Regions from separate parts of the Enterobacter sp. RIT637 genome, predicted to be linked through region 1. Evidence: predicted binding sites of a transcription regulator. Region 1 holds the regulator's gene; the other holds the start of a gene.

Evidence for each region. Region 1 encodes Fur, which represses iron uptake genes when iron is present. Its sites were predicted from a motif close to ATAATAATGAGAACNACTATCAA; they were not measured.
Region 2: the regulator Fur is predicted to act here: its motif matches at 1,434-1,456, upstream of sodA (superoxide dismutase [Mn]).

Annotation. Positions count from the first base shown of each region.
Region 1 is NZ_JAIHAZ010000003.1:160,128-163,610, reverse strand. Features, by position in the region: gene ybfE (LexA regulated protein) at 1-276, shown strand, start outside; gene fldA (flavodoxin FldA) at 432-962, shown strand; gene fur (ferric iron uptake transcriptional regulator) at 1,254-1,700, shown strand; gene chiQ (ChiQ/YbfN family lipoprotein) at 1,805-2,131, opposite strand; gene chiP (chitoporin ChiP) at 2,182-3,483, opposite strand, start outside.
Region 2 is NZ_JAIHAZ010000016.1:59,552-63,034, forward strand. Features, by position in the region: gene yiiM (6-hydroxyaminopurine reductase) at 1-668, opposite strand, end outside; gene sodA (superoxide dismutase [Mn]) at 740-1,360, opposite strand; gene rhaT (L-rhamnose/proton symporter RhaT) at 1,649-2,683, shown strand; gene rhaR (HTH-type transcriptional activator RhaR) at 2,684-3,483, opposite strand, start outside.

The DNA.
Region 1 (3,483 bases):
CAAACGGACCGTACGACACTAGATCTGTTCGCGAATGAGCGTCGACCGGGACGACCGAAAACGAATCCGCTTTCGCGCGATGAACAGCTGCGTATTAATAAACGCAACCAGCTTAAACGCGATAAAAATCGTGGGCTTAAGCGTGTCGAACTGAAGCTGAACGCCGATGCCGTCGATGCACTAAATGAGCTGGCCGAGGCGCGTAACATCAGCCGCAGCGAACTGATTGAAGAGATGTTAATCACCCAACTTGAGACATTGCGCAGCAAGGCATAAGTCTGAAAATTCCTTTTATTTCCCTTTTCATGTAGCACAGAGTGCAGTCCTGCGCGATAGCTGTTTCCGCAGGGTTGCCTGTTCTGCTATTATTGCCCTTATCCGTGGACAAATTGCGCCACCATACCATTAAGTTTCAAGAGGTTATTTTACTCATGGCAATCATCGGCATTTTCTTCGGCAGTGATACCGGCAATACCGAAAATATCGCAAAAAACATTCAAAAACAGCTCGGTAAAGACGTTGCCGATGTGCACGACATCGCCAAGAGCAGCAAAGAAGATCTCGAAGGTTATGACATCCTGCTGCTGGGTATCCCGACCTGGTACTACGGTGAAGCACAGTGTGACTGGGACGATTTCTTCCCAACCCTGGAAGAAGTTGACTTCAACGGTAAGCTGGTCGCGCTGTTCGGTTGCGGCGATCAGGAAGACTACGCAGAATACTTCTGTGACGCACTGGGCACCATCCGCGACATCATTGAACCACACGGTGCGGTGATTGTCGGCCACTGGCCAACGGCGGGTTACCACTTTGAAGCCTCTAAAGGCCTGGCAGACGACGACCACTTTGTCGGCCTGGCCATCGACGAAGACCGTCAGCCGGAACTGACCGCTGAACGCGTTGAGAAATGGGTTAAGCAGATCCGTGAAGAGCTGAACCTCGACGACATTCTTAACGCCTGATTTCCCGGTGGCGCAACTCAGGTTGCGCCCGTTTACCAGGTAAAACCGATTAAATTAATTGCTACAAACTTTTAACTTTTTCGTTCAGACCTGTACAATATCCCCCTGGTAAAAAGTGGATGCCATCGAACAAGTTTGTTGGTGATACCACGTTTTTATAAGCATACTTTGCTTGAGACTTGCAGTTTTCATTTAGCCATGGCAGTTCTATAATGAGACGCATTATCCCAAGTGCATTTTCTGTCACTTCTTCTTTAGAAGTGAATCGTTTAGCAACAGGACAGATTCCGCATGACTGACAACAATACCGCATTAAAGAAGGCTGGCCTGAAAGTAACGCTTCCTCGGTTAAAAATCCTTGAAGTGCTTCAGGGGCCAGACAATCACCATGTCAGTGCGGAAGACCTCTACAAACGTCTTATCGACATGGGTGAAGAGATTGGGCTGGCAACCGTGTATCGTGTGCTGAACCAGTTCGATGACGCGGGCATTGTTACCCGTCATAACTTCGAGGGCGGTAAATCCGTTTTCGAGCTGACCCAACAGCACCATCACGATCACCTGATCTGCCTCGATTGTGGCAAGGTTATTGAATTTAGCGATGATTCCATCGAATCACGCCAGCGTGAAATCGCCGCTCGTCATGGCATTCGCCTGACCAACCACAGCCTGTACCTGTATGGTCACTGCGCTGAAGGCGATTGCCGTGAAGACGACCACGCGCACGACGCGAAATAATATCGTGTTTATACTCTGAGCCAGCCGTAAGGTTGGCTTTTTTTTTGCCTGTTTTTGGGCAAAAAAAAAGCCCGGTGGCACAGCGCCACCGGGCGTAAAGCAACTTATTTATTGTTACTGCGAATATCGCTCCAGATCTTATCGCAACGCTTCGCCACTTCCTGATCGTTACCGGTTTTACGTGCCTGAATGCAGGCCTGGTAATCCATCACGCGAACATTCTCCTGCGTCGCAAACTGCTCATGCGCTTTCTCTTTCTTCAGCACGTCCAGCACGCTCTGACAGGCTTCGATTTTCTCCGGCGACCCTTCCGCTGTATTGATACAGGCGCTATAGGCCTCCTTCAGGCGGGAATCTTCTTTTGGTGCCTCAGTCTGAGCACACGCCACCAGCCCTGATGCCAGCAACGCGACGATTACGATTTTTTTCATCATGTGCAGTCTCCATACCGGCGGGACAACATTACCCGCCGGTGTGTTCATCAGAAGATAGTGAATGGCGCGATGACCATGAATTTCACGTCACGTTCATCCTGGAAGATGTTGCCGTAACCGCCCGCGTAGCTCGGGATATCGGAGTGGTTGTCATACTGCGTGAAGTGCAGTTTGAACATCGTCCCTTTTGCACGTCCATCCTGCAGGGTGTAGATCGCATCCAGGCTGTAAGAAGACTCTTTCAGACGATAGTTTGGATCGTAGTACGCGTCCGGTGTTGCCATATCCGCAGGTTTTGCGTCCCAGGCGTAAGCGTAAGAGGCACCCACCGCCCAGCCAGGCAGGTTCCAGTTTTTCAGGTCATACATCGCACCGAAGAACACCGCTTTTTCGCCGTCGGCGTTGAAGTCAGAGCGGTTATCCCACCAGATGTCGAGACGACCGTTCGAGGACGCGTAGGTTGGCGTCATACGCTGCAGGAAATAGCCCTGCTGCCCTTCTGCCTTCACCCATGTTCCTTCCAGACGTAAATCAACCTGGCCCACTTTGTAGCCGAAGGTCAGCGCCTGCAGCCATGCAGTGCCGTCATAGATATCGTTAACGGTGCCATTGCTGGCTTTATCGCGCGTGCCGTAGAACTGGTAGCTGGTGCTCAGCGGGCTGCCCACAACATCAAATTTGTAGCTGGCTTTAGCAAAATACTGATCGATATAACCTTCCGCCTGACCAAATGCAGCTTCCAGGACCAGATCGTTTTTGAAGTCGTATTTCGCGCCCAGCGAGTGGAGGTAATCGACTTTGGTTTTCTTATCGTTCTGGTAGAACTTGTCCATCTCAATGTGCCACGGTGCTTTGTACTCGTTGGTCCACATATAGGAGAAGCTCAACGCACCCGCATCGCCGTAGTCAAAGTTAGCCCCGGCTTCCGCGCCCTGGTAGGTACCCGGCATAAAGCTCCAGTGCGGCGCTAACAGCGTTTGGCCGGTTGGCTGAATATAGCCCCCACGTGCCCATACCGGGCCGTATTTGAATTTCGCTGCTGCCTTGTACAGGCTGACACCGCTTTTATCGCCAGACCAGTCTTCTTTATACGCTTTGTTACTGGAGGAGAAGGCGATTTCGTTCGGGTGGCCGCTGTCACCGTTTTCCGCCATTTCAATGGCGGTGAACGCAGCAATATCCAGACCGAACATATCCGCGGCATAGCCTGACTGGAAATCCAGATTGGCGTTCCAGGTCGAGTGCGAAAGGTTGGTTTTGTATTTGTCTTCAGTGACGTCTTTACGGTCACGCTCACGCTGCCAGTAATAAATACCGCCCGTGAGGGTAGAATCATCGATGAAGCCTTC
Region 2 (3,483 bases), on a different contig from region 1:
CCCCACAATCTCCGCGAATTATCTTCGATCTTGCCGCTTACGCGCCGCTTCTGCATCGTTCTGGTCCAGCTAGTCGATAACCCCGCAGCCGACAGCAGGCGGTGATATTGCTCGTCATCAAACGGCATATGCCACGCAATGGCGCAGGCGTCATACACCGAGACATCGCTCAGGCGCGACGCGAGCGCCAGCGGCGCGTCCGCGGAAACCTGCCCTGCCTGCACCACGCGGTACAGCCAGCCGGTTTTTCCTGCCGTTTGCAGCTGGGCAGACATATCCTGAATACCGAAATGGTAATTTAGCTTGAAGCACGGCGAGCGCGGCTGCGTCACCTGAATCAGGGCGTCGCCCCAGCGGTAAATATCACCGATAAAGACGTTTTTCTCGGTCAGCCCTTCGGTCGAGAGGTTCTCGCCGAACGCGGGGGCAACAAACAGGTCCGCCTGCTCGGGGAATTCGGCTTTCCAGTGCTGGTAGTGTTCGCGAGGATAGTGGCACAGCGCGCGCTCGGGCCCGCCGTGGATTTTCTTTTCAGCCTGCTCGTCACCCGCCAGCCCGAGGTCGGTTAGCGTCAGCTCGCCGTCGACCTGAATTTTAGCGATGGCGCTTGGGCGGCTGCCGTCGTACTCCCTGACCTTGCCTGTAAACACATTCACCGGGTAATGCATTGCTGCCTCCATTACGCAGATACAAAAAAAGCGAGTCATAAGACTCGCTTCTCACAGGCGTCAATGCAACCTTATTTTTTAGCGGCGAAACGCGCTGCTGCTTCGTCCCAGTTCACCACGTCCCAGAAGGCTTTGATGTAGTCCGGGCGACGGTTCTGGAATTTCAGGTAGTAAGCGTGTTCCCACACGTCCAGGCCCAGGATTGGGAAGCCGGATGCGCCAGAAATTGCTTCACCCATCAGCGGGGAGTCCTGGTTAGCAGTAGACACTACCGCCAGTTTGTCGCCTTTCAGAACCAGCCACGCCCAGCCAGAGCCGAAACGGGTTGCAGCGGCTTTTTCGAATTCCGCTTTGAAGTTGTCAACGGAACCGAAGTCGCGCTCGATAGCCGCTTTCAGGTCGCCCTGCAGGGTGGTACCGGTTTTCAGGCCTTTCCAGAACAGGCTGTGGTTAGCGTGGCCGCCCGCGTTGTTACGCAGCACGGTTTTCTTGTCGGCTGGCAGCTGGTCCAGCTTGGTGATCAGCTCTTCAGCAGACAGGTTAGCGAACTCAGGCAGGCTTTCCAGCGCGGCGTTCGCGTTGTTCACATAGGTCTGGTGGTGTTTAGTGTGATGGATTTCCATCGTCTGCTTGTCGAAATGCGGTTCCAGTGCGTCGTAGGCATACGGCAGGGATGGCAGTGTATAACTCATAATCCTCTCCATTATTGTCGGGCGGCACAGCTGTTAATGCCGCGTAAGCAGTTGGTTCATTATAGTTAATTAAATGATATTGAAAATGATTATCAATGCCGTAGTTTTTATATGGTTATTCATTTTTCGATTAATGGCGGAAATGTGAGTCTGCTCACGCGGTTAACGTGCTGATTGCCATCCAGAACAAAAGTGCGGCAACCTTCTGAAGGTTCCCAAACCGCCTAATTTTTACACTCATCAAGTCGGCGGGAAGCCACCGACTATAAAAACGATGAGGATGTAAAAATGAATCATGCGATTACGATGGGTATCTTCTGGCATTTGATAGGCGCGGCCAGTGCTGCCTGTTTCTATGCCCCGTTTAAAAAAGTGAAAGGCTGGTCATGGGAAACCATGTGGTCCGTTGGCGGTACGGTGTCATGGCTGATTCTGCCGTGGACCATTAGCGCCATGCTGCTGCCCGATTTCTGGGGCTACTTCTCCTCCTTCAGCGCCTCTACCCTGCTGCCGGTGTTTCTGTTCGGCGCGATGTGGGGCATCGGCAACATCAACTACGGCCTGACCATGCGCTATCTCGGCATGTCGATGGGCATCGGCATCGCGATTGGCATCACGCTGATCGTCGGCACCCTGATGACGCCGATCCTCAACGGCAACTTCGACGTGCTGATTAACACGCAAGGCGGACGGATGACGCTGCTGGGCGTGCTGGTCGCGGTGGTTGGCGTGGGTATCGTCACCCGCGCGGGCCAGTTGAAAGAGCGCAAGATGGGCATTAAGGCCGAAGACTTTAACCTGAAGAAAGGGCTGCTTCTGGCGGTGATGTGCGGCATCTTCTCGGCGGGCATGTCGTTCGCCATGAACGCCGCCAAACCGATGCACGAAGCGGCTGCCGCGCTGGGCGTCGACCCGCTTTACGCTGCCCTGCCAAGCTACGTGGTGATCATGGGTGGCGGCGCGCTGGTAAACCTCGGCTTCTGCTTCGTTCGTCTGGCAAAAGTGAACAACCTGTCGGTAAAAGCCGATTTCTCGCTGGCAAAACCGCTCATCATCACAAACGTGCTGCTCTCCGCCCTCGGCGGCCTGATGTGGTACCTGCAGTTCTTCTTCTACGCCTGGGGCCACGCCAGCATTCCGGCGCAGTACGACTACATGAGCTGGATGCTGCACATGAGCTTCTACGTGCTGTGCGGCGGGCTGGTTGGGCTGGTGCTGAAGGAGTGGAACAACGCCGGGCGACGTCCGGTGGGCGTCCTGAGCCTGGGCTGCGTGGTGATTATCATTGCCGCCAACATCGTTGGCCTCGGCATGGCGAACTGATTAGGCCGCCTTTCGACTGCGATGACGCCACTGAACCGGCGTCATCCCCACCTCGCGGTTAAACACCACCGAAAAGTAGTTACTGTCCTCAAAGCCGCAGCGCATCGCCACTTCACTCACCATTAGCTCCGTATGCTGCAGCAGATACTGGGCGTGGCAGATGCGCAGCTGGCGCAGGTAGTGGTTCACCGTCATTCCCGTCTGGGTACGGAACTGCTGGCGCAGCGCGCGCTCGCTGCACTGCTCCTGCTCGCAGAATTTCTCCAGCACGAAGCTTCTGTTCAGGCTGCCCGCAAGCGTGGTGATGAGCTTATCCAGCAGCGCTTCCTGCGTGGTGGCGGAAGGGTTATCGGTGGCGTAACGGTAGCGCTTCAGCGTCATCACCAGCTGGGCGAAAAGCAGCTCCGCCATCTGGTTAGCGACCGGGTCGCTCTTCTGGCTCTCCTGCTCAAGCTGGGAAATGACCTGCCGAACCTGGGTCATGCCGCTGCTGCTTAACCGCCAGTGCGGAGAACCCTTAGCGTCAAGAAAACCCGGAATGTTCGCGGCCCAGTCCACGTTAAGCCTGAGCCTGTCCGGGCAGTAGATGACGTTCTGCAGCACCAGGTCGTTAACCGAGGCGTAGGAGTGTTTATCTTCGGCGCGGATGTAGAACAGATCCCCGCGCGTGATGCGGTAGGGACGGTCGTTGAGGACGTGCAGGCCGTTGCCGCGCCACACCAGCACCAGCTCGCAAAACTCGTGGGTATGCTCGGCAAAGACGTTTTGCGGGTAGCGATCGGCCACCGCCACGGCCTGAC